DNA from 2 places in the Paenibacillus sp. MAHUQ-45 genome. Region 2 is predicted to be linked to the other one. Evidence: predicted binding sites of a transcription regulator. Region 2 holds the regulator's gene; the other holds the start of a gene.
What was found. The regulator LexA, encoded in region 2, represses DNA repair genes until DNA is damaged. The targets are predictions, from matches to a motif close to CGAACATATGTTCG.
Positions count from the first base shown of each region.

Region 1 (15,778 bases), on a different contig from region 2:
CTGTGTAACACCTTTTTTTTATAACATACCCTCAAATCAACTCTTCAGTCTTACTCATGGGAATCCGAGATTCCCGTCAGAGCGCCCAATTTGGCCCCTCCGAGCAAGTGGTAATGCAAATGCGGTACAGTCTGTCCACCGTCAGGTCCGCTATTGTTGATCAACCGATAACCGGATTCCGCAATCCCAAGTTGAATGGCAAGCTGCTGGGCGACACTGTGAATCTCGGCAATCAGCGGCAGATCCTCAGGCGTAACCTCATTCATCGACCCAATGTATTTCTTCGGGATAATCAACACGTGCACCGGAGCCGCAGGCGCGATATCATGAAAGGCCAAAATGCGCTCATTCTCGAATACTTTGTTAGAGGGAATGCTGCCCTCAATGATTTTGCTGAATATGGTTTCCATACTGCGACTTCCTCCCCGAATTGGTTGTCCTATTATCATACAGGATAATCATGGTTAACGAAAGTCGGACAGAGCCTGCTACTGTAAAACCTGTCGACGGTATTAACTGGCGGTTGTATTAAAGTGAAATTAAACCTCAAACAGTCTTATCATACACTCTCTTTTTTCCGTGGCTTTGTTTATCACTTTAATGCGTTCTATAAATAAATTTTGATAACTGTATCTGCTACAGCTCAACAAACCACTCAAAAGGACAAAAAAAAGAAACACCCTTCACAGCTTAGAAAGCTGATCGGCGGCGGGCGTATGAAAAGGAGTCTTGCTCCCGGTCATACGTCCGCCGAGGTGTTTCAAAAATGATGTCGGCTTAGCTGTATTATAACAGGGGGGTGGTACTGTCTCTGTGACTGTTATCACACTGTTTGCCAAACCTCACATTTTTTCCAAAATAATACGTGACCCTCCTCCACCTTGCTCGGCAGGGACAACAACCAGCTTGCGCGGCAGCCGGGCCCGCAGTTCTGGAACGTGGCTTATAATGCCTACGGACAACTGATCATTATGCAGCCGCTCCAGCGAAGTTATCACGGTATCCAGCAGATCAGGGTCCAGTGTGCCGAAGCCTTCATCCAGGAAAAAGAACTGGAGTGGATACTGTCCACGCAGCTGAATCTGGGCAGACAAGGCCAAGGCCAGCGATAGTGAGGTCAAAAAGGTCTCGCCGCCAGACAGCGTTGATACCGGGCGCTTCACTCCGCCGTTGCCATCGTCGCGAATGACGAACCCACCGCCGGAATCAACCTCTAGCGCGTAACGCTGTTTGCTCAAGTAACGTAGGCGCTGGGAAGCCGCCTGACAGACTTGCATCAGCTGCTCCTCAGCGATATATTCCACAAAAGCATTACCGCGCAGACAGGACTGCAGCTTGGACAGGCGGTCCTGCAGAGCTTCATGCTCCAGTCGCTGAGTCTCAAGCTCCTTCCAGCGAATATGACGATGACGCAAATCCTCCAGATCACGTTCCCCGCGGGCCCGGTTCTGGAGCGAAAGTTCATCCTCTTCCTTGCAGCGGCGCAGCGTCTCCTGACTCTCCGCCCAGTCCACTTCGCTAAGCTGGGCTCCAGCAAGCTTCTCCTCAATATCACGAAGCTGTAAATTCACTTCCACTTCATCGTCCCGGTGATTCTTTACACGGGCTGCCGCAACGCCCCGCGCTTCTGCCGACAGCGCTGCACCTTCAACTTCGGCTGCTTCCGCGAACGGCGATAATACTAGACTATCCTCCCAGGCTTTGGCCGCAGTGGCATAGTGCTCTTGAGCGGAGTCTGCCGCCTGCTGAGCTATAGCCGCCTCTTTGCCTTCCTGCTGCGCTGCATCTGCAGCAGCACGGTAAGCCTTTTGACCGTCCTCCACAGCTGCCAGCAGCTCCTGCAAGCGCTGCTCGCAAGTCGCCAGCAGCCCAGCCGCAGGCCGCCCCTCCGTCCACTGGACCAGCCGGGCTTTCTTCTCACGCAACAGGGCATCCTTGCCTTCAAGCTGAGCATTCCACTGGGCCAGCTCCCTGTCGAGCACAGCGATACTTTCTTGAAGTTCCTGAATAGCAGCTGCTTTATCGTCTAGGAACTTCACGCTAATATTCAGCCGCCCACGAATTTCCTCGGCCTGCTCGTCTTTTTGGAGCCGTTCACGGTATGCGTTCTCTGTATCTTCAGGAGCTAGCTCCGGGAACTGCTCACTCCAGCTTTGCCGTAGACTTGCGGCTTGCTGGGTTAATTCACCGGCTTTGGCGGTTATACCTTCCACCCAGGCTTGTTCCGCCTGGACAGCCGCTGCCGCCTTGTGACAGGCCTGCTGGCCTTCTTGCAAGGCACGCTGCCATTCAGCTGCCGTCCGGCGCAGCTCCGCAGATCGCTGCTTCATGCTAGTCAGACTGCTGTCCAGTGAAGACAGCAGCGCTGCTGACTCTCCTGCGGACTCTGTGAACAGCTGATCCATTTGCCCTGTCTCGCCCAACATCTCGCGGCCTGCCGCGGCTGGATGATCCCAAGCCTGGGTGACTTCACCGCCATAAATCTGTTCCAGCCAGGTCATATCCTGCTCCCGCTGACTGCGGAAGCCAAGACGCAGCTCCAGCGCAGCCTTGGACCTGCTGCGGACTTGCTGCAGCAAAGCTTCCTGTCCCACCGGCACCCCGCTGTCTTGAAGTGTCGCAGGAGCTGGGTGATGCTGGCTGCCGCAGACCGGACAAGGGACGCCCTCCTCCAGATCACGGGCTAGTGACAGAGACAGGCGATGTATCTCCTGGTCCTTCAGTGCAGCTTCCAGCGCAGCGGCCTCATGTTCCAGGGTCTCCGCTGCATGCACCGCGGCGGCCTCTGCCGACCGCAAACCTTCAAGGTGCAGCACCGCCCCGCGGACCCGCTCAGCGCGGTCCGCTTCCAGTGCCCCAAGCGCCGCCTCAGCCCCGGCCAGGCGGCGCTGCGCGTCCGCGAGCGCGGCCTGGCGCTCGCGCTGCTCACGCTCTGCAGCATCCCGCTGGGATTCCGCAGAGCGCAGCCCTTGCAGTCTCTGCATGGCTTCCTGCAGAGACTGGCGCTCCTGGGAGCGGACCTCGAGCGGCTGCAGGCTCTGCTGCAGCTCGTGCTGCCGCTTTTGGCCCTTGGCCAAAAGCTCCCGCTCCCGGGCCAGCCCTTCCCGCATGGCGTTCAGCCTGCGGGAAGCCTCCTCGCTGCGCTCGCGCAGCGCAGCAAGCTCGCGCAGCAGCAAGTCGCGCTCGGCTTCCAGCTCGAGCGCCCGCCGGTACGTGCCGGCCGCCTCGCGGAGGGCCGGCTCTTCCCCGGCCAGCGCAGCCTGGGCGGCTGCTTCGACCGCTGCGGTGCGCGCCGCCTCGGCTTCGGCGGCGACAGCTCGGGCCGCCAGTTCCTCTGCACGGGCCTGGCGGTTCTTCAGGGCACCTTCCGCGCTGCGCCAGGCTTGCAGGAGCGGCAGCCTTTTCTCGGCTTCGTCAGCCTTGCCGAGCCGCTGTTCCAGAAGCAGGATATCTGCTTCCTGGGCCAGCAGGCGCTCCCGCTGCAGTTCCCGCCGGGAGCGCTCGCCTTGCAGCTCGCGAATCCGGGTGAAGCGCTCCGACAAAGCCAGCGCTTCTTCCAACCGGCGTCTGCATTCCGCCGCATGGACCACCGCCTGCTGCAAACGTTCAGCAGCAGCCTCCAGATCCTGCTCGCCAGCGCTGCCCAGACCCTGCTGTTCCGCCTCCAGCGCACGCAGCGCCGTATCGTTCTCCTTGACCCGGCGGCTAAGCTTCAAGGCAAGCTGGTCCCCGTACTGCTCCAGATGAAAGAGACGCTGGAGCATCTGCCTGCGGTCTACGCCACGCAGAGACAGAAACTCGGCGAACTTGCCTTGTGGAAGCACGACCGCCCGGGTAAAGTCATCCATTTTGAGACCGATTTTCTCCTCAACACAACGTGTCACATCAGCCAGCTTGTCCGCCAGTACCTGATCACCGTCAGGCAGAACCTCGATGAAACGACTGATCGTATTACTGACCGTCTGTTCACCCGTGCGCTTGAACTTCCGCTCCACACGGTAACGGTGCGAGCCTGCGGCAGAGGTCAGCTCGAAGGTAAAGGCCACGCTAAGCTGATCCTCGGAATGGTTCATAATCCCCTGGGTTCCGCCTACGGCGCGTTCCACCTTGCCGTACATGGCCAGTGTAATTCCGTCCAGCAAACTAGACTTCCCGCTGCCTGTCGGCCCGAAAATACCGAATAATCCCGTCTCCGTCAGACTCTCAAAATCTATCTCCTGCTGCTCTCTATAGCTTTGAAGTCCCGCTACCTTTAAAGAAATCGGCTTCATGTCAGTTCTCCTCCCCTTCCTCCGGCTGACGCCGTTCTTCTTCCGTAAGCTCCAGGAACAGCTCAATCAAGCTGTCATCCGGTTCAGCTCCCCCGGTCTGCCGCTGATAGAATTTACGAAATAATTCCTGTACAGGCATGCGAGAACGCGAGACCTGTTCCAATTCTTGCTCCATCTGTGGATAGATAGGACGAATATGTACGATTCCTTCCCGTGCCTTACGCAGTCGCTGGATATCGTTCATCGAGAGGGCTTCGTTCAGCCGGATTTCCAGATCAATAAAAGCGGAAGCGTCTCTGCCTTCATCCAGCCAGCGGTATACTTCCTCAAGCCCGCCGCTAGATTTCCAGTTCACCAGCGGACGGCCGCAACGCAAATAAACTTCTTCACAGACAGGCTCCTGGCCCGGAACGACATCAATCAAGGTCACCGACTTGGCCTGTCCCGCTTCGGAAAAGCTGTACGCGAGCGGGGAACCGCTGTAACGGATCATCCCATCGCCCTTAACCCGTTGTGCACGATGCAAATGACCAAGGGCCGTATACTGCGCTCCACAATATAGAGCAGAAGGATCGACCGTATAAGCGCCGCCAACCTGGATTGGCCGTTCAGAGTCACTTTCTACTCCACCCAGCACATAGATGTGGCTCATAGCCAAATTGACCGTCTCCGGGGTGAATTCTCGGCCCAGCAGCTTCATGAGCTTGCCCACACGGGCACTGTAGGCGAGGCGCAGCTCTGCTTCGCCGCTTTCTCCTGCCAGCAGCTCCCCCAGCCGAGCTTCAGATGGATAGGGCAGCGCAGCAATTTTGGCAACTTCTCCTGTACGTGCCACTTGAACCGTCACCGGATCAGAGGTTGGCAAGCCGACCAGCGTAATTCCTTGTCTACGCACAAGCGGGGAGACGGAAGAAACACGTTCCGGCTGGTCATGGTTACCCGCGATGACTACTAGCGGCCGTCCGCCTGCTGTCAGGCGTGCTGCTGCATCATAGAACAACTGCTCTGCCGCAGCCGGAGGGTTCACAGAATCATACACGTCTCCCGCCATCAAAATAAGATCAGCTTGTTGGTTATCCGCGATCTCCACCAGTTCATCCATGAACTGTTCCTGCTCCCGCTGGCGGCTTCTTCCCTCCAGCGTACGCCCCAAGTGCCAGTCCCCTGTGTGCAATATCCGCATCTTCTGTCCTCTTTTCCCGCCTTGCTTCAGATCTGATATAACACCACGACAGCTATACGTAACGACCATCGCAGCTTTATATCAAACCTGAAAAGGCCTGATTAATATAAAAATATGGCTCACCCCAAAACCAGCGACTGCTAAAAACAACTTCGTCAAAGCAACTCGATCACAAGGTTAAAAAACTCACGCCTGGAAGCGAGCGGACCGCATAGCAACGCATAACACCACATAGTCGTTATGTGCATGAAGCCACTCGCTGAAATATGCAGTGGACTCAGGTGAACCTATCTCCTCCGTAATAGCGGATTTTGATCAGCTTTATGCCTATAGAGTCCCTGTGGTCCTTTATCCTACTAAACGGTGAAATGGATAGGCAATAAAGACTCTGTAGTCCGTTGCTTGACGAAGCAAATACTGATTTTGAGGTAGCCCCTCTTGTTCATCTTCTACGCATAATAGAGTGAGACATTCACTCCTGCTAGATTTCAAGCCGTACAGGATGCCCTCCGTCGAAGAAATACAGCCAGATCTCACTGATGCTTTCTCCCAAAATATCATTCAAAGCTTTGCTATACAATTCCAGCTGGAAACGGTATTTCTCCTGTAGTGCCTTCAGGCCACCCTGATGCTCCAGAACGGAATCTGTCTTGTAATCCAGCAGGATTAGTCTCCCATCCTCACGAAACAGACAGTCGATAACCCCTTGAATTAACACCTCTTCACGTTCATGCTCTGGCGTCTCCGCTTCTGATGATGGTAGACCGGAGACTGCTTCGTCCAGTGGACCAAGTCCACGATAAGCCTCATCTGCTGGAACCATATAACTGAACGGTAATTCTCTCCGGTTCCATTCCGATGCCAGCAACCTGCTTCCAAGCTCGGTAGCATAAAACGCTGCAATTTGTTCCGCATCTATGACTTCAACCTGTTCCGGCGTCAAGATTGCCACCTGTTTCAGCCGGGCCAAGGTCTCTTCCACCACAGTGCGAGTCACCGCCGCGTCCAATGGAATATGCTGCATCACCGTATGGTAGGCCGTTCCCCGTTCTGCAGAGGTAAGGCTGCGCCGCTCCATAAACTTGGGCCGCCGCAAGCGCAGACTGTCCCGGTATGCCAAACCAACAGCCTCTTTTTCACCAGCAGGTCTGCTGCGATCCTCGTACAGATCATAAGAGGGCTGTTCTTGCATGGACAGCAGCGATTTCAGCTCCGTAACCGATGTCTTGGCAGGTATACGGGAAGCCGCAGCATATGGATAGTCCCAATCAAGCCTGCTTGCAATCTCGGTTCTCGCTGCTGTCGCTAGAGCTGGAATTGGCTGACCTTCCTGCAAAGCCGAAAGCGCCAGCTCGCGTTCTGCCCCGGCTTCGCTGTCCTCATCCCTCTCGGAAAATGCAGCTGAACTGAGTCCGTTGGAATCCATTACATGTATACTCCAGTGGGAAGCATCGCCATGAAGCACTGTGGATACTGTACCTTCCGATCCCGACAGCTTGCGCAAGATAGCTGCGCCCGGATGACGGATCAGCGCAGGCCCGACCCAATCAAGGTAGGTGCGCCCCCGGGCCAACAGATGGTCTGCCAGCAGCAGTTCCTCCCGGCCCTGTACAGCGCTCCAGCCCGCAACTTTGCGCGGTAAGTCACGCATCGTGCCGACCAGAATCATTTTATCCCGGGGACGGGTCAGCCCCACATAGAGTACACGCATTTCTTCAGCCAATAGTTCCAGCCGTGAACGCCGGTTAATTGCTAAATAAGGCAGAGTCGGATAAGTCACCCTTGTCTCCCGATCCACAAAACGCGGACCAAATCCCAACTCCTTGTGCATTAGAAACCGAGCGTGCAGATCCTGGCGGTTAAAGGGCTTGTTCATACCGGCCAGGAAAACAACCGGGAACTCCAGCCCTTTACTCTTGTGAATGGTCATAATTCTGACCCCGCTGCCCTCTTCGCCACTGCCACCCGCTATCCCTAAGTCCCCACCGTTTTCCCTCAGACGGGAAATATACAACAGGAACCGGAACAGACCGCGTGCCGAAGTATCCTGCTCATACTGGACAGCTCGATCATACAGAGCTTTCAGGTTGTTTTGCCGCTGAGCACCACCAGGCAGACCGCCAACCCATTCCAAATACCCGCTTTCCCCATAGATACGCCAGATCAGGTCGCTAAGGCTACCCTGACGGGCGGCCAGTCTCCAGCTCTCCAGTTGATCCAGAAAATGCTTGAGCTTGGCTATAAGCTCGGGCGCCAGGTCAGGACCAGATTGACTTACTGCTAATTCTTGAATCGTCAACTGATTATGCACACTGACTAATTGATCAAGTTCTTCCAAGGAAGCTGCAGGCGCCTCCAGACTACTGAGCGCGGCCGCAATCTCAGTTTGACCTGACTCTGCTGTCGGCAGCGCCGTTGCGGCATTTTCAGCTTGTCCTGACCCTGCCATTGGTAGCGCCGTTGCGGCCTGCACAGCTTCATAGAATGTCCCGTGACTGCACAACCGCACTGCAGACAACTCTTCCTCACTCAAACCGACTACCGGTGAGCGCAGTACGCCCGCCAGCGGAATATCCTGGCGCGGATTATCCACTACTTTTAAGAGCGAGAGCGCAATCTCTACTTCTGTGGCTTCAAAGTATCCCTTGTTCTGGTCGCCATAAGCAGGGATACCCTCCATTCGAAGCTCCTCAATCATGAGCGGTGTCCAAATTCTGGCTGAACGCAGCAGGATTACAATATCTCCGTATGCCACCGGGCGCATCATTTTGAGGCCTTTGTCGTAGATGAGCATTGGCGTTCCGCCGCTCATTCCGGTCATCACCGAAATTCTGCGGGCAATGGCCCGCGCTTCGAGCTGTGCCGTCTCACTCTCGATGACCTCACTCTCCGGTGCTGCTTCCCCGTCCCCAGGTTCTTCCTCTGACCTATCGGCACCAGATGTACCACGGTCAATCAGCAGCAGCTCCGGAGCAAAATACAGATCGGCTTTCTTGCCTTCCGTTCCTGGAAAACCGGCACCATAGACCAACTCAGCCCGCTCATCATAATCGATCTCCGCCACTGTCGCATTCATAATCTGCCGGAAAATCATATTCACGGCATTCACAACCTCCATCCGGCTACGGAAGTTTCGGGCCAGGTCAATAACCATTCCCTTGGAGGTACTGATCGCAGGATCTCCCCCAGCTATAGCCCCATCTGCCGGATGCTCGTCCGCTGACTCTAACGGCGCTCCTCCCGCACTGCTAAAGCTGCGGTATTTCTCTAGGAACAGACCTGGCTCCGCCAAGCGGAACCGGTAGATACTTTGCTTCATATCGCCGACCATGAAACGGTTCCCCGGGTCTTCCCTGGCAATCAAGCGAACAATTTCTTCTTGCACGCTGTTCGTATCCTGATACTCATCGAGCAGGACTTCATCGAACTGGGCGCGGTATTCCATCGCCGCATCGGAGGGCATGGAGTGGCCCGGCTGTGAGTCCGGGTGACGGAGAATTTGCAGGCAATAATGCTCCAGGTCGCTGAAATCGACCAGTCCTTTGCCGGCTTTCTCCAGCCGGTATCGCTCACCGAAGGCGATGACCGTCTCTGCCAGCTCCTTCATCAGCGGCGCCGCTTCATGCAGTTCGGCCAAAAAAGCCTCTGCCGGACGCCCAAACAGAGCATTCTGAAGTTCGGATAGGGTCTTCTTAACGCTTTCCCGCAACTCCTTGACCATCTCCTGCAGCCCAGGATCTGTGGCATCCTTCTTGCACAGCTTCAGCTTCCCGAAGCTTACGCTGCGGAAAGCCTCATACAGCTCGGCCCAGGGCCGTCCGCTTAAAGCGGCCTGCAAGCCTTGCACCATATCCAAATCTGCCGCAAGATTCTCGGCATATGGAGCAGGCCCCCCCGGCTGCAGGGCTATTTCCCGGCCTTGTAGCAATTGGCTAGCCGCACCGTCCAAGGCCAGCTTCGCCTCTGCGAGAATGCTCTGCACCCATGGTGTGCGCCCCAAGCTCTCCGTATCCGGCAGCGAGAAGTCCGCTGCCGTATCGCGCAGCCACTGCTCCGGCCATGGATGGCTGCGAGCAAAATCATGCAGCCGCTGTATTAGCGCGTGTACTGCATCATCTGTACGCTCGCCGCTGAACCAGTCGGCCAGCGCGACGAACACACTGTCCCCGCCATCTTCCCCGGCCTCGCCATACTTCTCTTCCAAGAGTTCCATCAACAGCTCTTGTCGCATCATTTCCGCTTCATGCTCGTTCAGGATGCGAAAGCCTGGATCAATCGGAATCAGTTGATAATACCGCCGAATAACCTCCAGACAGAAGGAGTGCAGAGTCGTAATAGAGGCTCTGCCAAGCAGAGCAAGCTGGCGACGCAAATGCTCATTCCCATTATCATTCTCCAGCGCGCGGTCCAGTGCCTCGCGGATCCGCTGCCGCATTTCCGAGGCAGCCGCCTTGGTGAACGTGGCAACGAGCAGCCTGTCTACACTGAAGCCGTTCTCTTCCCGGCTGATTTTACGAATAATCCGTTCTACCAGCACCGCTGTCTTCCCGGAACCCGCCGCAGCCGCGACCAGGATATCATCGCCGCTCTCGGCAATGGCGCGCCATTGGTCATCGCTCCATATGCTGCCTTCGGGCTTATTGTCTATAGCAGGCCTTACATTCACGGCGTTAATCCTCCTTTGCGGGACAGCAGGTCCCAGATGTCGTCCTTGCCCGGCTTGCCGAGATGGTTATATCCGCTGCCTTCAATACTCTCATCAAACTGGCATACCGGTTTGAAGGAGCAGAATGTGCAAGCTGTCTCCTGTTGAATCCGATAGGGCTGAATGGCTACGTCCCCTTCTGTAATTCGGGTGCCGATTTCTGCTATTGTGCCTTTTACAGAGGACAGCAGCTGACCCCATTGCTCCGGCGTTGCTACAGAAGCGCTGCTGTAGAAGCTGCCGTCGCTTTTCACCGCAACTGGAACAATCGCAGAATGTCCTTTGTCGAGTGTAGTGTCCATTAAGGATACGACTTCACGGTCAGCCAGCAGCAGACCCTTCATTTTGAACCGTTTCAGCAGTTCCTGCTCCGCCTGCTCGCGGTTCATGCCGTTGGACGAAGAGAGCAGCGGATCATGGACGTGAAAATAAAGCGTGCCTGCCGGGAGTGCTGGCTTACCCAGCCATTCCTCGGAATAGGTTAGCAGCACTTCAAGATACGTCAGCATTTGCAGCGATAGACCGTAGTAAACTTCGTGGAGCTTGAGGTCCTTCTGACTGGACTTATAGTCAATTACACGCAGTAGAATGCCGTTCTCCCCTTCCGCCTGATCCACCCGGTCAATCCGCCCGACCACTTCCATCACACAGCCGTTGGGCAGTGTAATCCGCAGGGGAGGAAGTTTTTTACCCGGTCCAAAATCAAGCTCCAGTCCGACCGGCTCAAAGCTACCCCGGCGGGCATGCTCGCCCAGAATTACGGAAGCCCGGCCCACAATACTCTTCAGCTTGCGGGTGATATAACCGTACCGCTTCGTACTGAGGAGAATCTCACCCTGAAGCAGCGGTGACAGGCGGTCCACTGTCTCCCCGGCTTCGCGGCGACATTCCTCCGGTGTCAGGCTGGCCCAGCCACGGCCCTGCTCTTGCAGCCGCTGCGCCATTTCACTAAGCGCCGCATGGAACAGCTGTCCGATGTCCGGGGCCTGAAGTCTGTACATCTGCCGCTCCTTAAGGCGTAAACCGTACGCGGCAAAATGAGAGAACGCACAGGCCGAGAACTTCTCCATCCGGGACACGCTACCACGCAGCGTAGAGCCGCCATACAGCCTGAGGCTCGTCCCCCGCTTCAGTTGAGTGCCTTCGTTGCGGTAGAACAGTGAGCCGAGAAGCCGCTTCAGGCGTATCTTCTTCGCTTCCTCCTCTGCTCCGGAAGCGAACCAGTTATAGACATCCCACCAGAAAGACGGTATATCGACACCCTGTCGCCACTGTCTCAGTTGCACCATCAGGATGCGCAGACTTTGTTCCGGATCCCCAATAAAGTCCATATGCAGGGGTAACACGGTCTGCGCCGCTTCATCTGATGCCGCAGGCGGACTGGCTGGAAGCTGACGTTCTGTCAGCTTGCCCCCGAACATCAGCTGCAAATGACGAATCACTTCAGACGGCAAAAGGGCCTTCCCTTCCTCGTCAGCAGTCGCATAGCTAATCCACAACTTATGGCTCGCTGTTGTGAGCGCATTGTAGATCAGGAAGCGCTCGTCAAGCAGCCTACGGGATGCCCCCGGAGCAAGCTCCAGGCCAACGTTCTCCAGTATCCCACGCTCTCCCTCGGACAAAATACCATCTTCCTTGAATTGTGCGGGAACAACACCCTCATTGAATCCAAGCAGAAATGCATACTTCACACCCGAAGTACGCGTCCGGTCCATGCTACCTACCAGAACCTGATCCAAAGCCGGTGGCACCAGTCCCATCTTCAGCTCGGCGAGACCGGTCTCCAGCACACCCGCGAACATCGCAAACTCCATTTTCTCGTTGCCCATCATTTCCACGATCTGATCCAGCAGATCAAGCACCGCACTCCATATCTGGCTGTTCTCACGGACACTAGCAGCCTTTCCCGATTTCAGCGCCTGGGTGCTCATCTCCTCCAGCTTACCCGCCGTACCAGCATCCTCAAGAAGAGTGTATACTGCCCGGCAGAGATCTTCTCCGCTACGGCTTTTCTTTACCCGCTTCTCGAAAGCTTCCAAGGGACCGATAATGGCTGCCCTACATTTCTCCATCGTAGACAACAAGCCTTCATCCACAGTCCTGTCGCCTTCCAGCGAAAGGCTGGGAATACCTCTCCAAGGACGACCATCCGTCCAGCGATACCCCTGAATACCGCACGCCAGCACATAATTCTCCAGATTGTCCATGTCTTCACTAGTCAGGCTCCCGTCATCTGGAAGAAGCAGTCCGGTCTTCACGCAGCGAAACACATCTTCATAACGCCAGCGACGCCGCACCACATCGAGCGCAGAGCGGATAAATTCTACTAGCGGGTGATGTAGCTCATTCACCTTCTGATCGAGGAAGAACGGTATCTTGTAATCGTTGAACAGCGGAGACACTAACGATTCATAATCGCTGATGTTTCGCATGAATACCGCCATTTCGCCGTATTTGGCACCTTCATCCCGTGCTAGTCTGAGCATTTCGCGCAAGGCCCCTTCCACTTCAGCCCTGTGCGATACAGCAGCGCCAATGGTAATGGACTGCGCTGTGTCCCCCTTATGTCCACTCCAGCCCAAACGGCGGTCATACCCCCGCTCCAGATGGCCGAGTACAGGGCTATCCTTGAAGCGCGGCAGCACTTGAGGCGATAATAGCTCGTCCCAGACCTCTAGCCCCGCTTCCTCGGCCATACCACGGAGCTTGATATACGTCACCGCAGCCGGATGGAACAGATCAAGCTCGTGCAGCCCACCACCGGATGGATAAGACTTGTCCAGGGTTAGCGATATTGTCATACTGGAGGCATGCAGCATCAGTTCCCGCAGCACCTTGAATTCCTGAGGGGTAAAGCCGTGAAAGCCATCCACCCAAATCTCCGCACCCCGAACATAGGAAGACAGTGAAATCTGCTCGGCCAGTTCGACCAGCCGGTCCTCTTCGTCCATATACAGCTGCGACATCTCTTGCTCCAGATCGCTAAATACGATATATAAATCCTCCAGCTTGCCTGCCAGAATGGGGCTGTTACCAATAGAGTCGCGCATACTGGACAATTGCTCGTTCAAATCATTAGAACCGATACAGCATCGCTTCAATTCGGTATGCAGCTGGCTCAGCCGTTCCACAAAGCCCGGACGATCCGAAGAGGGTCCGAAGAGCTTCAGCTCCTCCTTGCGGCGGCTGATGATTTTATAGATAAGCATCTTCTTGCCTTCTTCACTGATCGGAAGATTTGCACTGCCGCCCGTTTCCTGCCTTACCCGATAAGCCAGCCGCGAAAAGCTCAGGGTCTGGGCGCGGATGCTTCCCTTGGCACCACCCGCAGTGAGCAGCCCCCGTTCGGTCCCAAAAGACCCCTGCTCCGGCACAAGCACAATCATTGGTGCGCCAAGCGGTTCCTGCGCTAGCTGAGAGGAAATCGACTCCCGTATTTTAGTTGTCTTACCGCTGCCCGAGCGTCCGATTAAAAAGGTTATCGACATAAATAAAGACTCCTCCCATGACAAAACAAAAATGTAACTCCAGTCACTTACTCGTCCCAACATTATACCATATCACCCTTCATTCGGAACATACGTTTGGATGATCTTCAAATGTTTTACAAGTGTTCTGCGCTCCTACAGTTCCAAACTTCCCCCTTCATTCCTCTTCGCTTTTGTCATTTTCTTTTGTTCGGCTTATATAACTTTCTACCAAAACGCGCAAAAGCCCGCCGTATCTGATAGATACGACAGGCTCTTGTTACAATAAACAGATTATAGTACTACGATGATATGCGAAAGCCGCCGGATTCCTGCTGCAAGGTCCACAGCTTGGCGTAAAGCCCACCCTGCTCCAGCAAACGTTCATGACGGCCCTGTTCCACCAGCCTGCCGTCCTCCAGCACGATGATGTTGTCGGCACCGCGGATCGTTTTAAGCCGATGAGCGACGACAATAACAGTCCGCCCTGTGATCAGGGCGTCAATCCCTTTCTGAATCTCAGCTTCATTTTGCGGATCAAGCGAGGCTGTGGCTTCGTCCAGCAGCACCACTGGCGCATTTTTGAGAATAGCGCGAGCGATGGAAATGCGCTGTTTCTCCCCACCGGATAGCGTGCTACCACCCTCACCAACCGGTGTATCATAGCCTAGCGGCAGCTTCATGATGAAATCATGACAACGCGCCATTTGAGCGGCCTGCCGTACCTCTTCGCTTGTAGCCCCCGGCCGTCCAAAGGCGATATTGTTGCCGATTGTGTCCTGGAACAAGTACACATCCTGAAACACCACCGAGATCGAACTCAGCAGATGCTCCGGCTCTGTTTCCCGCAAGCTGCTTCCCCCCTGCAGGACACGTCCCTGATCCGGATCGTAAAACCGCGAGATTAGCCGCAGCACGGTACTTTTTCCGCTGCCCGAGGGTCCTACAATGGCTGTCAGGGTCCCCTGAGGCATTGTAATACTCAAATCCTTGATCACCGGCTTTCCGCCGTAGCTGAAGGTTACATGATCGAATTGAATTCCACGATCAGCGGGCAGGGGTTCGGTGTTCCCGGTCATTACCGGCTCATGGAGCAGATCCACAATCCGTCCGCCTGCTTGCTCGTTATAGCGGAATTCAGCGTAATTGGAGAGAGCCGTGTTCAGCGGATCATAGATACGAGTCCCGATAATGAGGAATACCGCCAGCTCCAGGATACCGATCTCTCCACCCAGCAGAAGCTGGACGCCCACGAAGATCAGAAGCGTTAAACCGGCGCGCAAAAGAGCCAAAGCCAACAAAATAACTGGACCGAATATCCCCTCCAGCTTGATGCTTTCCTTCATCAGAACCTTGAACGAGTCGTCAAGGCGGACAAACCTGTCTCCAGTCAAATTGTAGGCCTTCATTACGCGAATACCGTTCAGGTACTCCTGCAGACGGTTCGCCGCATTCAGCTTGGCCTTCATGTGCCCTGCGCCCAGCTTGCGCTGCAACCCCGTCGTTACATACATGATCAACAGAGCTACGGGCAGGGCGGCGAACATGGAGAGAGCCATGCGCCAATCCAGCACGATCAGACCAACTAGCGCAAGGACCGGCAGAACGAAAGCCCCGGCCAGTTGGGGCAGCATGTGGGAGAGTCCGCTTTCCACCAGAGAGAAGTCACCCATCATCATATTGGCAAGATCGCCAGGATCACGCCGGGTCAAATAGCCCAGCGGGAGCTTCCGCAAATGTTCAGCAAGTTCAGCCCGGCCCTGTGCAGCCACTTCATAGGCCCCACGATAAGCTGCACGGTAAGCTGGAATCTCGCTGAGATACATTAGGAGCATTGATCCCACCAATCCGCCGCAAACCCACCACAGACGTTCGGTCTGCAGAACCGCTCCCGGCGTAATAAAAGGTGCAAAAATAAGTCGCACCGCTTCAATAATCAGGGCAAAAGGCAGTACGTTCACCAGATTGGATAATAGCGAATACAGGACAGGCTTCAGCAATTTCTCTGGATGACCAGCGGTAATATTATGCAGCATCTTCACGTCAGCGCCCCCCCTTTCTCGATAATCCAGTCTCCAGCATCACTGTAAGTGTGCCACATCTGGGCATAGAGTCCTTCCTTCTGCACCAGCTCCCCATGGTTTCCACGCTC
Region 1 covers NZ_JBYUPV010000001.1:423,318-439,095, reverse strand. The annotation lists gene AC3Y23_RS01875 (histidine triad nucleotide-binding protein) at 51-410, opposite strand; gene AC3Y23_RS01870 (AAA family ATPase) at 843-4,271, opposite strand; gene AC3Y23_RS01865 (exonuclease SbcCD subunit D) at 4,273-5,454, opposite strand; gene AC3Y23_RS01860 (UvrD-helicase domain-containing protein) at 5,936-10,120, opposite strand; gene addB (helicase-exonuclease AddAB subunit AddB) at 10,117-13,647, opposite strand; gene AC3Y23_RS01850 (ABC transporter ATP-binding protein) at 13,929-15,668, opposite strand; gene AC3Y23_RS01845 (ABC transporter ATP-binding protein) at 15,665-15,778, opposite strand, start outside.
Region 1: the regulator LexA is predicted to act here: its motif matches at 13,733-13,746, upstream of addB (helicase-exonuclease AddAB subunit AddB).

Region 2 (15,778 bases):
TTTCCAATAAAGACTCCCCACGGGCATTGATCATTTTGCTGCCGATCTTATCGTCCTGCGCCCATGATGGAACAAGGCCCCAACGAAGCTCACCGATTCGGTTGCCGGTACCTGTGTGAATCACAGCCGGAATATGCTGCATGGGAGCGGCATTATATCTGGGAGCATAATGAAGGATGCTGGCATCATTCGTAAGATACCTCAGCATTAGTTCTTCTATAGAGACTGTAATGGTATAACGTCCGCACATGATGAGAATCCTCCGAACATTGGTTTGTTACCAGTGTACTATACTTCCCCGATAGAAATAAATAAGATCCATCTTAGTGTGGACCTTCTAAGTCCCCTCAAAGGTAAGCTTTTACCTTCGTCACAGGAGTACATTTCTTTTCCGGTTTGCCCAAACTCAGTAGGATACTGTTACATATTCTGTTCTGTAGTCATTAATCTGAAGGAGGAATTCACATGGGTGCAGAACATTGTGGACCAGTAGTTAGTCCTTTTACGTCAACAGGAACGATTTTGGTGCTTTACATTCTGCTTGTAATCATTTTGAGTATTTGCTGGATCTAATCAAGGGGCCTGGACTATTCGGGCATTAAGTTAGCGGAGAAGAAATCTCCCTTTCCTAAGGGCCGATCTTTTGTCGCTGCAAATCCTGGTGTCTTCATAGAAAAGGAGGAATTACTCATGGGTGAATTTGCTGGAGGATATGGTCTTGGCACATCTACTGCTGCAATCTTGGTTCTCTTCATCTTGTTAGTTATTATCTCTAGATCTTTCTTGCTGTAATTTGAATTATCCCCATGACCAAGCCGCCAGACACCGTCTGACGGCTATTTGCACGTCAAATCATCCAGTACCAGGCGGTTAACGCCGGATAGTCACCCGCGTCCCAATTGGAACCAGCGCAGCAAGTGCCAGTACATCTTGGTTGAACATTCGAATGCATCCGTGCGAGACCAGATGTCCAATGGAGGAGGGGTCATTCGTCCCGTGAATGCCATAATGCAGCTTGGAAAGTCCCATCCAGAACACACCGAATGGACCTCCGGGATTAGGCTGTTTGTTAATGATCGTATATTCTCCCTCTGGTGTTGTGGTTAGCATCGTTCCGATTCCGACAGGGTAACCTCGGACGACAGTATTGTTATCCAGCAAATACAGCATTCGTTGTGTTAAATCGACGACAATTCGGTAATTGGGCATGGGATCAGCACTCCTTTAAATTAGGATATGTGCGGAGCAAGGGTGCCGTTAATCCGAAATCGTGAGTAAAAATAAAAAAAGTGTGGCCCTATCTAAACTCAGAGGATACCTCAGTACTTATTTGACGCAAACTATCGCGATAGTTTTGTTCTGAATTCTTGCTTCTTTATTCGAGTTAGGGAAAAGAGTTTAGACAGAAAAAAGACTGCACCGCTGAACGGAACAGTCTTCTAATAGAGACATTAATGATAGATTAGTGGACATCCCGGAATAATCCGATGACTTTACCCAAAATGCTTACCCGATTCAGGCGAAGTGGCTCATAGGACGGGTTCTCCGGCTGGAGGCGAATATGATCACGTTCCTTATAGAAAGTCTTAACGGTAGCTTCATCATCTTCAGTCATAGCGACAACAATATCACCATTGTCTGCGGTCTGCTGCTGGCGCACAATGACATAATCGCCGTTCATAATGCCAGCATCGATCATACTGTCACCAAGAACAGAAAGCATAAATACCTTGTTGTCACCAACATAATGTGTTGGGAGCGGGAAATAGTCCTCGATGTTCTCTGTTGCGGTGATAGGTACCCCGGCGGTAACCTTCCCTACTACAGGAACGCGAGTGATCGTCTGGGCAAATTGATGGACATTCTCCGAGTCTTCCTGGCCAAGCAGTTCAATGGCACGCGGCTTTGTCGGATCCCGGCGGATCAGGCCTTTCTTCTCAAGGCGGTCCAGATGACCGTGTACCGTGGAGCTGGAGGCGAGGCCTACAGCTTCTCCGATTTCCCGTACGGAAGGAGGATAACCCTTGCTGCGGACTTCGTTACGTATAAATTCCAGGATCGCCAGCTGGCGACTCGAAATCTTTGACATCAGAATCAACCCCATATAGTAATGTTTGGGAAAATTATAACATAGAACTGCCGTTCGCACAAACATAAGTTCTAACGTTATCGATAGTTTAAGAGAAGGGAACAAGGATGAGAACAGGAAGGAGAATGATATCTTCAATAATCGGCCTCTATGTCGAAGGAATACGCAAGAACGGCAAGGGAGATGAGCACATCAAGAGCATTTTTTTCACTCAGAAAGGGGATTTTATAAGAGGGGAACAATTGTTCGAAAATAGTATTGATCAAAACACATGTTCGTGTTATATTGATTTTGCAAGTAAGAACAAGTGTTTGGAGGATGATGAATTATGTTAAAGTACAGTACATACCATAGCATCTATGACAAGGACACAGAAGTTAGCTCTGTAGGACAAACTTTAGGTTCTGGACTAATAAATAGAATTCAAGAAATCACCAATGTGCTATCGAATGGATTAAGTCAGTTGATCAGAACATTTAACTTCTATAAGATCGCTCTTTTTCTGCTGCTGATTGTTGCGGGCTTTACAGTAGTAGGTAATGTGTTTGCTGGACCTGTTAATCTTGCGAAGCAAGAGAAGAGGGTTGTGGTTGAACAAGGAGATACTCTCTGGAGCATCGCTCTTAGATATAAGCCGACCAATATGAAGACAGCTGTATATATAGAAGGAATTAAACGATCGAGCCAATTGACCGACAGCACTATTCATGCAGGAGACGTTTTAACAGTCCCGTTATTTTAACAACTTTATGTTCAGAGATAGGAACATTAGAGAGCTTGCAGGGGGTAAACCTTGACAAGCTCTTTTTCTCATGGCAAAGTTAGAATGAATTTATTAGGGAGGCGAAAATATTGAATATAGATGAATTGATTGCACGAATTAATGAACTGGCACACAAGCAGAAGAACGAGGGTCTGAATGAAGAAGAACTGGCTGAGCGCGCCAAGCTCCGTGAAATTTACTTGGGCAACATTCGCCGCAATTTCCGTGCCCAACTGGACAACATTGAATTCGTAGATAAATAAGCGTTGAACAAGGAGCAGAGGCTTAACATGAACCCTCTGTTTCTTTTCATAGATATTTCAGGATGACTAGGGGGAAGAGACATGGCCCGTTCTTGGGAAAGAATGGTTCAACGCAATTCACAGCAACTCAATAAGCAAAGAAAGAAACAAGGGAAGGATGCCATTCAATCCTCGGCTTCCAGTACAAAGACTAGCGATGTATTCAAGGGGCGCAATATCGTATTGCCCGTTGTTCTCGTTGCACTAGGTGTGCTTTATTGGCTCATCGGTACACTGGATCAAAGTGGAGGAAGCGTCTTCATGCACTGGCTGGGCGTGGGGTTGTACTTGCTGCTGGCAGCTATGCTGTATTTCCGTCGTCCTTACCTGAAGGTAGAGCGGAACAGATTGTCCACTATCAAATTCAACCGCGAACGTTGGCTGCCTGCTACCGATATTGAGAAGATCACAGTTTCTCGCAGTGCTGTCACGATTAAGTATAAAGGCAAACGCACCACGTGGGTGTTCTCCAAGCTGATTAACCGTTATGACACGGCTGCGATGGGCGAACGACTGCAAGAATTCGGTAAGGTCAACAACATTCCGGTAGAGCAATTGTAAACAATAGAGAGCAGTTCACTTCAGGGAGAGGGAGTTACTTAAATGCCGATTACCGCTGTACTTTTTGATTTGGACGATACGCTGCTTTGGGATGAACGCAGTGTAGAGGAATCGTTTCGCTCTGCTTGTGAGGCTGCAGGAGACGCTGTGGATCCCCATGAGTTGGAAGCTGCTGTACGCAGGGAAGCCAGGGGTTTGTATGAGTCCTATGAGACCTTTCCGTTTACCAAAATGATTGGGATTAATCCGTTTGAAGCGCTTTGGGCTAACTTTAGCGCTGGTGAACAGCCTGAATTCCGTCAGTTGGAGCAACTGGCACCGGTTTACCGCAAAGAGTCTTGGCGCCGGGGACTGGCGTCGCTAGGTGTAGAGGATGAGGTTCTTGCTGAGACGCTCGCAGCCAAGTTTGCAGCCGAACGCCGCAGCCGTCCTTATATGTATGAAGAGACATTGCAGGTACTGGATCAACTGCGCGGACAAGTGAAACTACTGTTGCTAACCAATGGTTGTCCTGCACTTCAACAGGAGAAACTGGATGGAGTACCGGAACTGATTCCTTATTTTGATCATGTTGTGATCTCCGGCAGTTTTGGTAAAGGCAAACCGGATACTTCGATTTTTGAGCATGCCCTTGGCCTGCTTGATATCACACCGGAGCAGGGAGTCATGGTCGGTGATAAACTGACAACCGATATTCTCGGCGGCTTGAGCACGGGACTTACGACCGTCTGGATTAACCGTACCGGTAAGGAAAAAGATCCGGCGATTACGCCGGACTATGAGATCGGGCATCTAGCGGAGCTTCTGCCGTTGGTACAAACTCTGTAAGGAACTTATTTTTTGAATAGAGCCGTCTTCTGAAGTAGGTTTCCTACGGATGAGGCGGCTTTTTCTATTACTAGTATGTTGATAAAACAGGCTTTCCTTCCTGAAAAAATGAGAATAATGTGTATAATAGAAAGAGAATTATTACACCTAGGGCTCCATGCAGCAATGTTTGATTCTATTTAAGATGAACAAAAGAGATTAACAAAAAGCGAGAAGGAACGTAGGGGAAGATTGGAACTGTAGGAGCGAAGCGCTCGTCTTTGTTTCCGGATTTCAACCGCTACTAGCGGTTAAACAGAAGAAATCTGGAGACAACAACGACCGAAAGTCCAAGCTTCACTGGAGTGACGCCAAGCCTTAAGTTCGTATCTTAAACTCATCTTAAATAGCAACTCTAGTAATAGGATAACCATTATATCAGGAGGGCTTCAAATGTTGAACCCGAGGAAAAAGGTCTCATTATTAGGTATTGCGTTCACATTGCTACTGGCAGGCTGCGCCTCTGGGACAGCTGGGGGAGGGCACGCTGGTCATTCGGTAGATATATCGATGGAGCCGATCAAAGTAGAGCTGGAATGGAGTCCAGCTGAAGTTACAGTGAGCAGCCCGGTTACATTCGAAGCTAAGGTGACCCAGGAGGGTAAACCTGTGGATGATGCCAAGGAAGTGCTTTTTGAAATCGTAAACAAAGATGGGAAGACCGAAAAGATGGAACTAAAAGGGACTTCGGCAGGAGAAGGAAAGTACACCGCAGAAGGAACTTTTGATAAGGAAGGGCTTTACAATGTGACCTCACATGTATCGGCACGGACACAGCATTCTATGCCAAGCAAGGAGCTTACTGTTAAGCCATTGCCATAATTATGACAGCATGAGATGAGCAGCTAAGAATCGGCAGAGACGGAAGGAAGACTTTCCGAATTCCCTTTATTCTGCTAAACTTACTCTAATGTTTTACTGGGGGGATAGGAACATGGCTAAATATACACTTGCTGAGAGCTTACAGCAACGAATTTTGATTCTTGATGGCGCGATGGGGACCATGATCCAACAGGTCCCGCTGACTGGAGAAGATTTTGGCGGAGAAGAACTGGACGGATGTAATGAGATGTTGGTGCTTACCCGGCCAGAGGTTATCCAGACGATTCATGAGCAGTACCTGGAAGCAGGCGCTGATCTCATCGAGACCAATACATTTGGAGCTACATCAGTTGTTCTTGCGGAGTACGATATTCCGCAGCGGGCACGCGAGATTAACCTGGCAGCCGCCAAACTGGCGCGCAATGCTGTTGAAAAGTATGATACTCCAGACCACCCGCGTTATGTAGTTGGTGCTATGGGACCTACAACCAAGACCTTGTCGGTAACCGGCGGTGTCACGTTTGCGGAACTGGTGGAGAGCTATGAGGAACAGGCTGTTGCCTTGATTGATGGTGAAGTCGATGTACTGCTGCTAGAGACCTCACAGGATACCCTGAATGTTAAAGCGGGCAGTATCGGAATTCGTAATGCTTTTGAGAAGACCGGTATTACATTGCCTGTCATGATTTCGGGTACGATTGAGCCAATGGGCACAACGCTCGCTGGTCAGAATATCGAAGCCTTTTACATCTCACTGGAGCACTTGAAACCGATCTCTGTCGGCCTCAACTGTGCGACCGGACCCGAGTTCATGCGCGATCACATCCGGACGTTGTCGGATATTTCATCATCCGCTATCAGCTGTTATCCGAATGCGGGTCTGCCGGACGAGAACGGGCATTATCATGAATCGCCAGATTCACTGGCCCGCAAGATTGGTGCTTTTGCCGAAAAGGGCTGGCTAAACATCGCTGGCGGCTGCTGCGGAACGACACCGGAACATATCCGGGCTATGGTAGATGAATTGTCCAAATTCCCGCCGCGTGCGCTGAACGGTACTCATCCGCCTGCCTTGTCGGGTATTGATCCCGTCTATGTCGAAGATGGTAACCGTCCATACATGGTCGGAGAGCGTACGAATGTACTGGGTTCACGGAAATTCAAACGTCTGATCGTTGAAGGAAAATATGAGGAAGCTTCTGAAATTGCCCGAGCTCAGGTCAAGAGCGGTGCACAGGTAGTTGACGTTTGCGTACAGGACCCTGACCGTGACGAGAGCGAAGACATCAAGCAGTTCTTGGAGCTCGTGGTCAAAAAGGTTAAAGTTCCGCTGATGATCGATACCACAGACCCGAAGGTTATTGACCTTGCCTTGCAGTATTGCCAGGGCAAAGCGATCATTAACTCCATTAACCTTGAAGATGGTGAAGAAAAATTCGAGCATGTTACGCCGTTGATCCATAAATATGGTGCTGCTATTGTCGTTGGAACAATTGATGAGAGCGGGCAAGCGATTAAGGCGGTTGACAAGCTGGCGGTAGCGGTACGTTCTCATGACCTGCTCGTGAACAAGTATGGACTGTCATCGGAAGACCTGATTTTTGATACGCTGGTGTTTCCGGTTGGGACGGGGGATGAGCAATATATCGGTTCCGCGAAGGAGACGATTGACGGGATACGCATGATTAAAGAGGCACTGCCATCTGTTCATACGATTCTCGGGATCAGTAACGTTTCCTTTGGTCTGCCTGAAGCAGGGCGTGAAGTACTGAACTCTGTGTTCCTGTATGAATGCACCAAGGCTGGACTCGACTACGCTATTGTGAACACCGAGAAGGTGGAGCGTTATGCTTCCATTCCCGAAGCAGAGCGGATCTTGGCCGAGCAATTGATCTACAATACTAACGATGATACGCTATCCGCTTTTGTCGCTGCCTTCCGTGGCAAGAAAGTCGAGAAGAAGGAGAAAATCTCCAATCTCTCGTTGGACGAGCGCCTAGCTTCGTATGTAGTTGAAGGGACGAAGGAAGGTCTGATTCCCGATCTGAACGAGGCGCTAACCAAAGCGTCCCCGCTGGAGATTATCAACGGTCCGCTAATGGCCGGGATGTCTGAGGTCGGAAGATTGTTTAACAACAATGAGCTGATCGTGGCTGAGGTGCTGCAGAGTGCGGAAGTTATGAAGGCTTCGGTTGGACATCTGGAGCAGTTTATGGAGAAGGATGAGACTGCGGTAAAAGGAAAGATCATGCTGGCCACCGTCAAAGGGGATGTGCATGATATTGGGAAAAACCTGGTTGAGATCATCCTTTCCAACAATGGTTACCAGATCGTCAATTTGGGTATAAAAGTACCACCGGAAAACATCATCGAAGCGTTCCGGCGTGAAAAAGCAGACGCTATCGGTCTCTCTGGCCTTCTGGTGAAGTCGGCCCAGCAAATGGTGCTGACTGCACAGGATTTGCGGAACGCCGGTATTGATGTGCCGATCATGGTCGGCGGTGCGGCGTTGACACGCAAGTTTACCAAGACGCGCATTCGTCCGGAATATGACGGACTGGTGTTGTACGCCAAGGATGCCATGGACGGATTGGACATTGCCAACCGGCTCATGAATCCGGAAGAACGGGCCAAGATTGAAGAAGAGGTTCGTGCCGAAGCTGAAGCGGGTGCTACTGTAGCGGTGAAAACAGAACTGCCGAAGCTGACCCGTGCGGTCCGCTCTAATATCTCACCGGATGCACCAGTCTTTACGCCTCCGGATCTGGAGCGTCATGTCCTGCGCAATTATCCGCTAGGGCATATCGTACCTTATGTGAACATGCAGATGCTACTGGGCCACCATCTGGGACTTAAAGGCTCGGTGGAAAACCTGCTTGCGGCAGGGGACAAGCGTACAGTGGATCTAAAGGCGACGGTTGATGATATTCTGCATCAAGCGATGGTGGACGGGACGATTACGCCGCATGCGATGTACCGCTTCTTCCCGGCTCAGTCCAAGGGCAATGATATTCTGATCTATGATCCGCAGGATATCTCCAAGGTGCTGCATACCTTTACCTTCCCACGCCAAGGGGTTGAGCCATTCCTGTGTCTGGCCGACTTCTTGAAGCCGGTAGATAGCGGCATTATGGATTATGTAGGGTTCCTTGTGGTGACGGCAGGACACGGCGTTCGCGAAATGTCCACGGAGCTGAAGGATAGAGGAGATTATCTGCGCTCCCATGCACTGCAGGCAGTTGCTCTAGAGGTGGCGGAAGGTCTGGCGGAGCGTGTCCATCATATGATGCGGGATACTTGGGGCTTCCCAGATCCGGCGGATCTGACCATGAAGCAACGTCATGGCGCTCGTTATCAAGGGATTCGTGTTTCCTTCGGTTACCCGGCTTGTCCAGATCTTGAAGATCAGGGGCCGCTGTTCAAGTTAATGTCTCCTGAAGACATCGGCGTTCAGCTGACCGAAGGCTTCATGATGGAACCTGAAGCTTCTGTATCTGCGATGGTATTCGCGCATCCTGAAGCGCAGTATTTTAACGTAGAGAAGCAGTAATTTCTTTTGATGATAGCCGGAATGAGGGTGTATATAAGCCCTCATCCGGCGAAGCCTCCCGGTTACGGGAGGTTTTTTGAACTATAAGGATTTATATGTTTTACGCTAACAATCATCCTTATATTTCTCGCTGAAACGGATACCGTCCCTTAGAGGACGGCAAAGCCGTTTCTGCTTGCTGGAATAATAGAAGAACGGAACAGACACAATGCACAGAAAGGAGGAGAGCTATGGAAATATACTTTTTAGGAACCAATGCCGGGGTGCCAACCTTGCAAAGAAACGTGACATCGATTGCCTTGCGTCTGCTGGAAGAGCGGCGCAGCTTCTGGATGTTTGATTGCGGGGAGGGGACACAACATCAGGTACTTAGTTCCCCACTGCGATTAGGCAAGTTGGAGAAGATCTTCATCACTCACTTGCATGGTGACCATTTGTTTGGCCTGCCCGGGCTAATCTCCAGTCGTGGCTATCAAGGAGGCACTGCTCCACTGACTGTATATGGACCTCCGGGGTTGAAAGATTTTCTTGAGATCTCGTTGTCCGTGAGCCAGTCCCGCATCCCTTATAAGCTGGAAATTGTAGAGCATACCGGGGGTGTTGTGTTTGAGGACGAAAGCTTCCGTGTGGAGGCGGGCCTGCTTGAACACCGGATTGACAGTTACGGATACCGTGTTACGGAGAAGGATAGCCCTGGCAGCCTCAATACAGAGCTTCTGCTGAGCTATGGCCTGAAACCGGGACCACTGTACGGCAAGCTGAAGAAAGGGGAAGTTGTAACAACACCGGATGGTCTCGTTATCCAGCCAGCTGATGTTGTTAACGAGCCGAAGCGTGGTCGTATTGTAACAGTGCTTGGAGATACAAGGCCCTGCAAGGAAGCCCTTCGACTTTCACTGGATGCCGACCTGATGATCCATGAAGCTACCTTTGCTCATGATCTGGCCGACATGGCTCATCAGTATCACCACAGTACGGCAAGACAGGCTGCGGAGACTGCCCGCGAAGCCGGAGCGCGTTCTCTGCTACTGACCCACTTCAGTTCCCGATACATTTCATTTGATGAGCTAGCTCCGCTTCAGGAAGAGGCGCAGGCCGTCTTCCCGGAGACATTACTAGCCGAAGAGTTTGGTACATTTCCTGTGTATCGTAGAGCGCCCGGAAAATAATTATTTTCCGGGAAAGCGCAGGAACTGACAGCCTTGTCCAAAAAATGCCGGAACTCAAACCAGGTTCGATTCTCATCGACAAAGTGTGTTTGAATATAAAGACTTAATGGTGAAAGTTGTATTGGAGTTATCTGGAAGCCTTATAACATAAGGGAATATTTAATTCATAAGATGATTAATTCACATTATTAAATATAGTTTTTGCATTTAGCAAAGGAGAAGTTATGAATAAAACCTCAGGATTGCTAATCGATCTCGATGGTACGTTGTATCATGGACATACGATGATTGCGGGCGCAGATACCTTAATTGCTGGTTTAAGAAAAGCAGAGATCCCTTTCTTGTTCGTAACCAATAATTCATCACGTACAGCGGAGGACGTAGCGGCACATCTGCGTGGCATGGGCATTGAAGCCAAGGCGGATGAGGTGTGCACGTCCTCACTGGCGGCTGCCCGTTATATTGCCGAGGAATCGCCGGGGGCATCCGTGGCGATACTTGGAGAAAAGGGGTTGCACCAGGCTTGTGAAGAGGCGGGTCTGAATATTGTGACAGAATCGCCCCAGTATGTCGTGCAGGGAATCGATCGTTCCTTTACATATGACAAGCTGGCACAGGCCCAGCGCTGGATTTTGGGTGGTGCCACATCTGTACTGACGAATCCGGATCTGATGCTGCCAGGTGACGGCGGAATCATGCCGGGTGCAGGAACGATTGGTGCCGCTATTGAAGCAGCCACCGGGATTGCTCCAGTAGTTATTGGCAAACCTCATTCCCATCTGATAGCATATGCAACAGATCGGCTGGGAATTGAGCCTGGAAATGCTATCATGGTTGGAGACAACATGCGGACGGATATTGCGGCAGGTGCCCGTGCAGGTTGTCAAACCATATTGGTCTATACAGGTCTCACCAATGCGGAGAACCTGGAACATTATAAAGAGATCACGGGAATCACCCCGGACGTCATTTGTGCCGATTTAGCTGAACTTCAAACATTTCTCGGTGTATAATGGTATAGGCGCGGGCCATTCCACCAACCTAGAAGGGAAGATTGAGATATGCCGGAACTGCCGGAAATGGAGAACTATAGACAAAGGCTTGGACAACATATTATCAACGTGCCGATTACAGGCGTAACTGTGAATAGAGAAAAATCCATTAATCTGGAGACTGAGGCATTCACTCAGGCTCTGGTTGGCGCACGTGTAGTATTTGTGGAGAGACGGGCCAAGCATATTCTGTTCCACTTGCATGACGGACGCAGACTGCTGCTGCACTTAATGCTGGGCGGGTTATTGTTCTACGGCACGGAGGAAGAAAGACCGGACCGCAACACTCAAGTGGAGATTGCCTTTGGCGATCATATCCTCTATTTCATGGGTCTGCGGCTTGGCTACCTGCATCTGCTGTCGGTTAAAGAAGCGGAAGCCGCCATGGGCAAGCTTGGACCAGAACCGCTGGATCGGCGGATGACCCTGGAGCGTTTTACAGGGATGCTCAAAGGTCGGCGTGGCGCACTGAAGAGCCTGCTGGTGAACCAGCAGTTCATCGCCGGTATTGGCAACTGCTATGCCGATGAGATCGCTTTTGAAGCCAGATTGTTGCCGTCTGCACTCGTGCAGAACCTGACCCCGGATTCCATCGCAAGATTGTATGAGGCCATCCGTAAGGTTTTGATTGACGCGACAGAGATCGGCGGCTATATGGAAATGCCATTTATGAATGGCGATACCGTCACAGGATCGTATAACGACCGGTGCATGGTGTATGACCGTGAAGGCGAGCCTTGCCTGCGCGGAGGGGGAACAGTTGTCAAAATCGAGCTGTCCGGACGCAAAGTGTTCTATTGCCCGGACTGCCAGCATGAACAATAGCCCTAAAATTGGGGCACATGTCAGCATTCGTGGTGGATACGGCCGAGCGGCCCGTTTCGCCTGGGAGAGCGGTGCGACAAGCTTTCAGTATTTTCCGAAAAATCCGCGCAGTCTGAAGCTCAAGCCGGTCGATGGCCGGGATGCCGAGGACTGCGCATCCTTTTGTCGAAAGAACGGAATCGTCTCTATCGCGCATACGCCTTATCCGACCAATATGGCGGCAGGGAAGGATGCTGCAACACCTGCAGCCGTGATGGTGGCTTCACTGCGAAATGATCTGGAGATTGCCGAAGCTTGCGGCTCACTGGGGATTGTCGTGCATTTTGGACAATTTGGCGGGATGGAGCCGTTACAAGGCTATCAAAATATTATACAATGTATGAATGAAACCTTGGCGTCTTGGGAAGGCCGAACCAAGCTCTTAATCGAGAATCAAGCCGGCAATCACGGCCGGGAGGGCATGACGCTGGAAGAAATGGTGAAGGTACGTGAACTGAGCCGATATCCAGAGAAAATTGGCTTCTGCTTCGATACTTGCCATGCTTATGCAGCTGGAATCTGGAACCCGGAAGATACAGAGGCACTGCTCCGCCGCGGAGAAGACCTCGGCTATTGGCCCCATCTCGTTGCCGTACATCTTAATGATTCAAGGTACCCCTTGGCTTCGCGCCGGGACCGGCATGCTGCCATTGGGCAAGGGCATATCGGAGCGGAAGGTCTGGCAGGACTATTGACGTCAGAGCCGCTGCAGGGTGCAGCGCTTGTAATGGAGACGGCGAAGGGACCGGACGGGAGTCATTCCCATGAGATTTCCCTGGTAAAGGCCTGGTTTGGAACGGAGGATTGACCTTGATTAACGTATATATGGATGATTACCGCAAGCGGCCGGAGGGTTTCGCACTGGCCCGTACGACTGAAGAATGCCTGATGCTGCTGCGGGATTGCGATGTTGATATTTTGTCGCTGGATTATGATATGGGCCCTGACGACCACAATGGTGATGAAGTGGCCAAGCGGATTGTGCTGGAGGGTCTGTTCCCCCGGTCTATCTTTCTGCACACTTCCAGTCCTTGGGGGCGCAAGGAAATGTTCGAAATCTTGTACCCGGCCAAGCCTGAGGGAACGGCTCTGCATAACGGCCCGCTTAGTGTGGAGCAACTTCAGAAGATCGCCGCTAGTAAGGGTGCTTCATGATGATGCAGGAGATGAAGGAGCCGGAATTGCTGAAAGCGCTGGAGGTTCCCGGTGATCCTCTGATAGTCTTTCTGCATACACCACTGTGCGGAACCTGCAAAGTTGCCCGTCGTATGCTGGAGGTCGCAGGACATTTGGTGCGGGATGATCTTGTGATTCACGAGGCAAATGTGAACATGCTGCCAGAATTGGTGAGGAGTTATCGTATATCCAGTGTGCCCGCCCTTCTAGTGGCACAAGCTGACCGCCTGACACCACCAGAAGTTCATTATTCGATGGGTTCAGTAGAGCGGGTGCTGGAATACATAAGGAGGGGGATTACGCCATGATGTCATTACAACATCTTACGCTCCGTAGAGAAGAAAGTCTGATCCTGGACGATGTATCGCTGGAAATCAAAGAAGGTGAGAATTGGGCAATTCTTGGTCGCAATGGTTCCGGAAAAACCACGATTCTTGAGATGCTGACCGGTTATATGTTTCCGAGTAGTGGGACAATTGATGTTCTTGGCAACCGCTATGGACAATGCGATCTGCGCGAAGTAAGGAAGGAAATCGGTTATATTGGACCTTCCTTGATGGAGAAGCTGTCGCTCAGCGATCCGGTGTGGGAAGTCGTGGCAACCGGGGCGTTTGCGTTTTTGCGTTTCTATCAAAGTATCCCGGAGGACGTAAAAGAACGGGCTCTTGCGCTGCTAAAGGATATGAATATCGGGTCACTTGCCTTCCATTCCCTTGGGACACTGTCGCAGGGAGAACGTAAAAAGGTCATGCTGGCTCGTTGTCTGATGGCTAATCCCAAGCTGCTTGTCATGGATGAACCTTGTGCAGGACTCGATCTGTACGAACGGGAGAAAATGCTGGATGAAGTGGACAAGCTGAGACAGCGCAATGTTACAGTGGTCTATGTGACGCATCATATTGAGGAGATCGTGCCAATGTTCAGTCATGTGGCGTTGATCAAGGACGGGAAGCTGGCCGGCTCCGGCCGCAAGGAAGAAGTATTGACGGACGAGATGATTAGGGCGACCTATGATATCCCTGTCCATGTGGAATGGGAAAACGGTCGTCCCTGGATAAAAATTAGACCTGGAGGCAAATCCATTTGAACAACTTGATAGAAGATAGAGCGGAGCAGGTAACTGCTTCGGAAGAAGTGATTTCACGTTATATTTGTACGGCCAATCATGGTTTTGCACCCTATGCGCAGGAAGAATTGCGCCGTTTGTTTGGGGCTGTGAAAAGCACGCTGTTGCTGCCAGGTGAAATCTTCCTGGCCACCCTTCAAGCAAGTCCTGAGGATGTGGCCCGATCGCTGGCACAGCAGCCGCCAATTTTTCTGCGGCATATTCAGCCTGTACAATTTCAGGACGAGGGTGTTATGGAAGCATTGCAGCGTCTGGCTACCTATTTGAGTCGCCGCAGTGAGCTAGAAGGCGTGAAGGTGGCGCTGCATGTCCGCAAGAGTGCGGATTCCTTCTGGGAGGAGAGTCCAGGTGAGTTGCGGGAATGGCTTCAGGGAGAACTGCACAGCCTTGAAGCTGAGTTCACTGTTCAGGAGCCGGAGTGGGTCATTTCCGTTTACGCAACCAAGGATGCTCTGTACGCTGGGGTTTCACGCCCGGAGGACAACCTCTCCAGTTGGAACGGTGGAGCGATCCGTTTCCGCAAGGAAGACGGGCAGATCTCCCGCGCCAAATTCAAGCTGATGGAAGCGGAGAAAGAGTTCGGTATTTCTTTTGCTAACTTCCGAAATGCCGTTGACATCGGCGCTTCGCCGGGCGGCTGGACTTCATTCCTGCTGGAGCGCGGTGTGAAAGTCACAGCTGTTGATCCGGCCTTGATGCACGTTTCCCTGCGTAACGCTCCTGGTCTTAAAGTGCTGCGCAAGAACGCCGGAGATGTAAAATTCAAAGATCATGAATTTGATCTCTTCGTCTGCGATATGAGCTGGAGCCCCAAGCTGATGGCTAAGCTCGTGACAGGGCAGTTGCACAGTCTGGCTCCGGGCGGAACAGCCATCGTGACGGTGAAGCTGATGCACAAGAAGCCACTGGCGCTAATCAAGGAGCTTATCGCCATGTTCGAGAGCGAGCGCATGCAGATCCAGCGGGCGAAGCAGCTGTTCCATAACCGTGACGAGATAACACTTTATATGATTAAATATTAATTAGATTATTATATATTTTTGGGAAAGCATCCCGTTGACGACCGGCGTACCGCCGGTATTGAGTCATTGGTGGTGCTTTCTTTTTTTATATTTTTATTCTGGCTCAATATCATCAACCGGGTTTGTCAAAAGAATTTGCTCAAAACGACTGACTTTATGAGAACACCCATTTCGTAGATTAAAGCTCATTTAATAGAAGTGAACGGACTGTATAGCCGTTATTTCCGGATGAAGCTGTTCTGGAGCATCTAGCGGACTCAGATGACGTTATTTCCTATTGAATAGCAAGTTTTACTCAGGATTTCTCCCCATAGCGTCTCTGAGGTCCGTTAGCTTCTTGAATTAGCTTGTGGAATAGGCATAGCGTCTCTGAGGTCCGTTAGCTTCTTGAATTAGTTTGTTGAATAGGCCATAG
Region 2 covers NZ_JBYUPV010000013.1:182,589-198,366, reverse strand. The annotation lists gene AC3Y23_RS24265 (SOS response-associated peptidase) at 1-250, opposite strand, end outside; gene AC3Y23_RS24260 (YjcZ family sporulation protein) at 466-573, shown strand; gene AC3Y23_RS24255 (sporulation protein YjcZ) at 691-792, shown strand; gene AC3Y23_RS24250 (L,D-transpeptidase) at 871-1,209, opposite strand; gene lexA (transcriptional repressor LexA) at 1,463-2,089, opposite strand; gene AC3Y23_RS24240 (LysM peptidoglycan-binding domain-containing protein) at 2,418-2,831, shown strand; gene AC3Y23_RS24235 (DUF896 domain-containing protein) at 2,942-3,115, shown strand; gene AC3Y23_RS24230 (hypothetical protein) at 3,197-3,715, shown strand; gene AC3Y23_RS24225 (HAD family hydrolase) at 3,758-4,543, shown strand; gene AC3Y23_RS24220 (FixH family protein) at 4,976-5,404, shown strand; gene metH (methionine synthase) at 5,517-8,954, shown strand; gene rnz (ribonuclease Z) at 9,185-10,123, shown strand; gene AC3Y23_RS24205 (TIGR01457 family HAD-type hydrolase) at 10,348-11,136, shown strand; gene AC3Y23_RS24200 (Fpg/Nei family DNA glycosylase) at 11,185-12,000, shown strand; gene AC3Y23_RS24195 (deoxyribonuclease IV) at 11,990-12,847, shown strand; gene AC3Y23_RS24190 (cyclic-phosphate processing receiver domain-containing protein) at 12,850-13,194, shown strand; gene AC3Y23_RS24185 (thioredoxin family protein) at 13,194-13,523, shown strand; gene AC3Y23_RS24180 (ABC transporter ATP-binding protein) at 13,520-14,302, shown strand; gene AC3Y23_RS24175 (SAM-dependent methyltransferase) at 14,308-15,363, shown strand.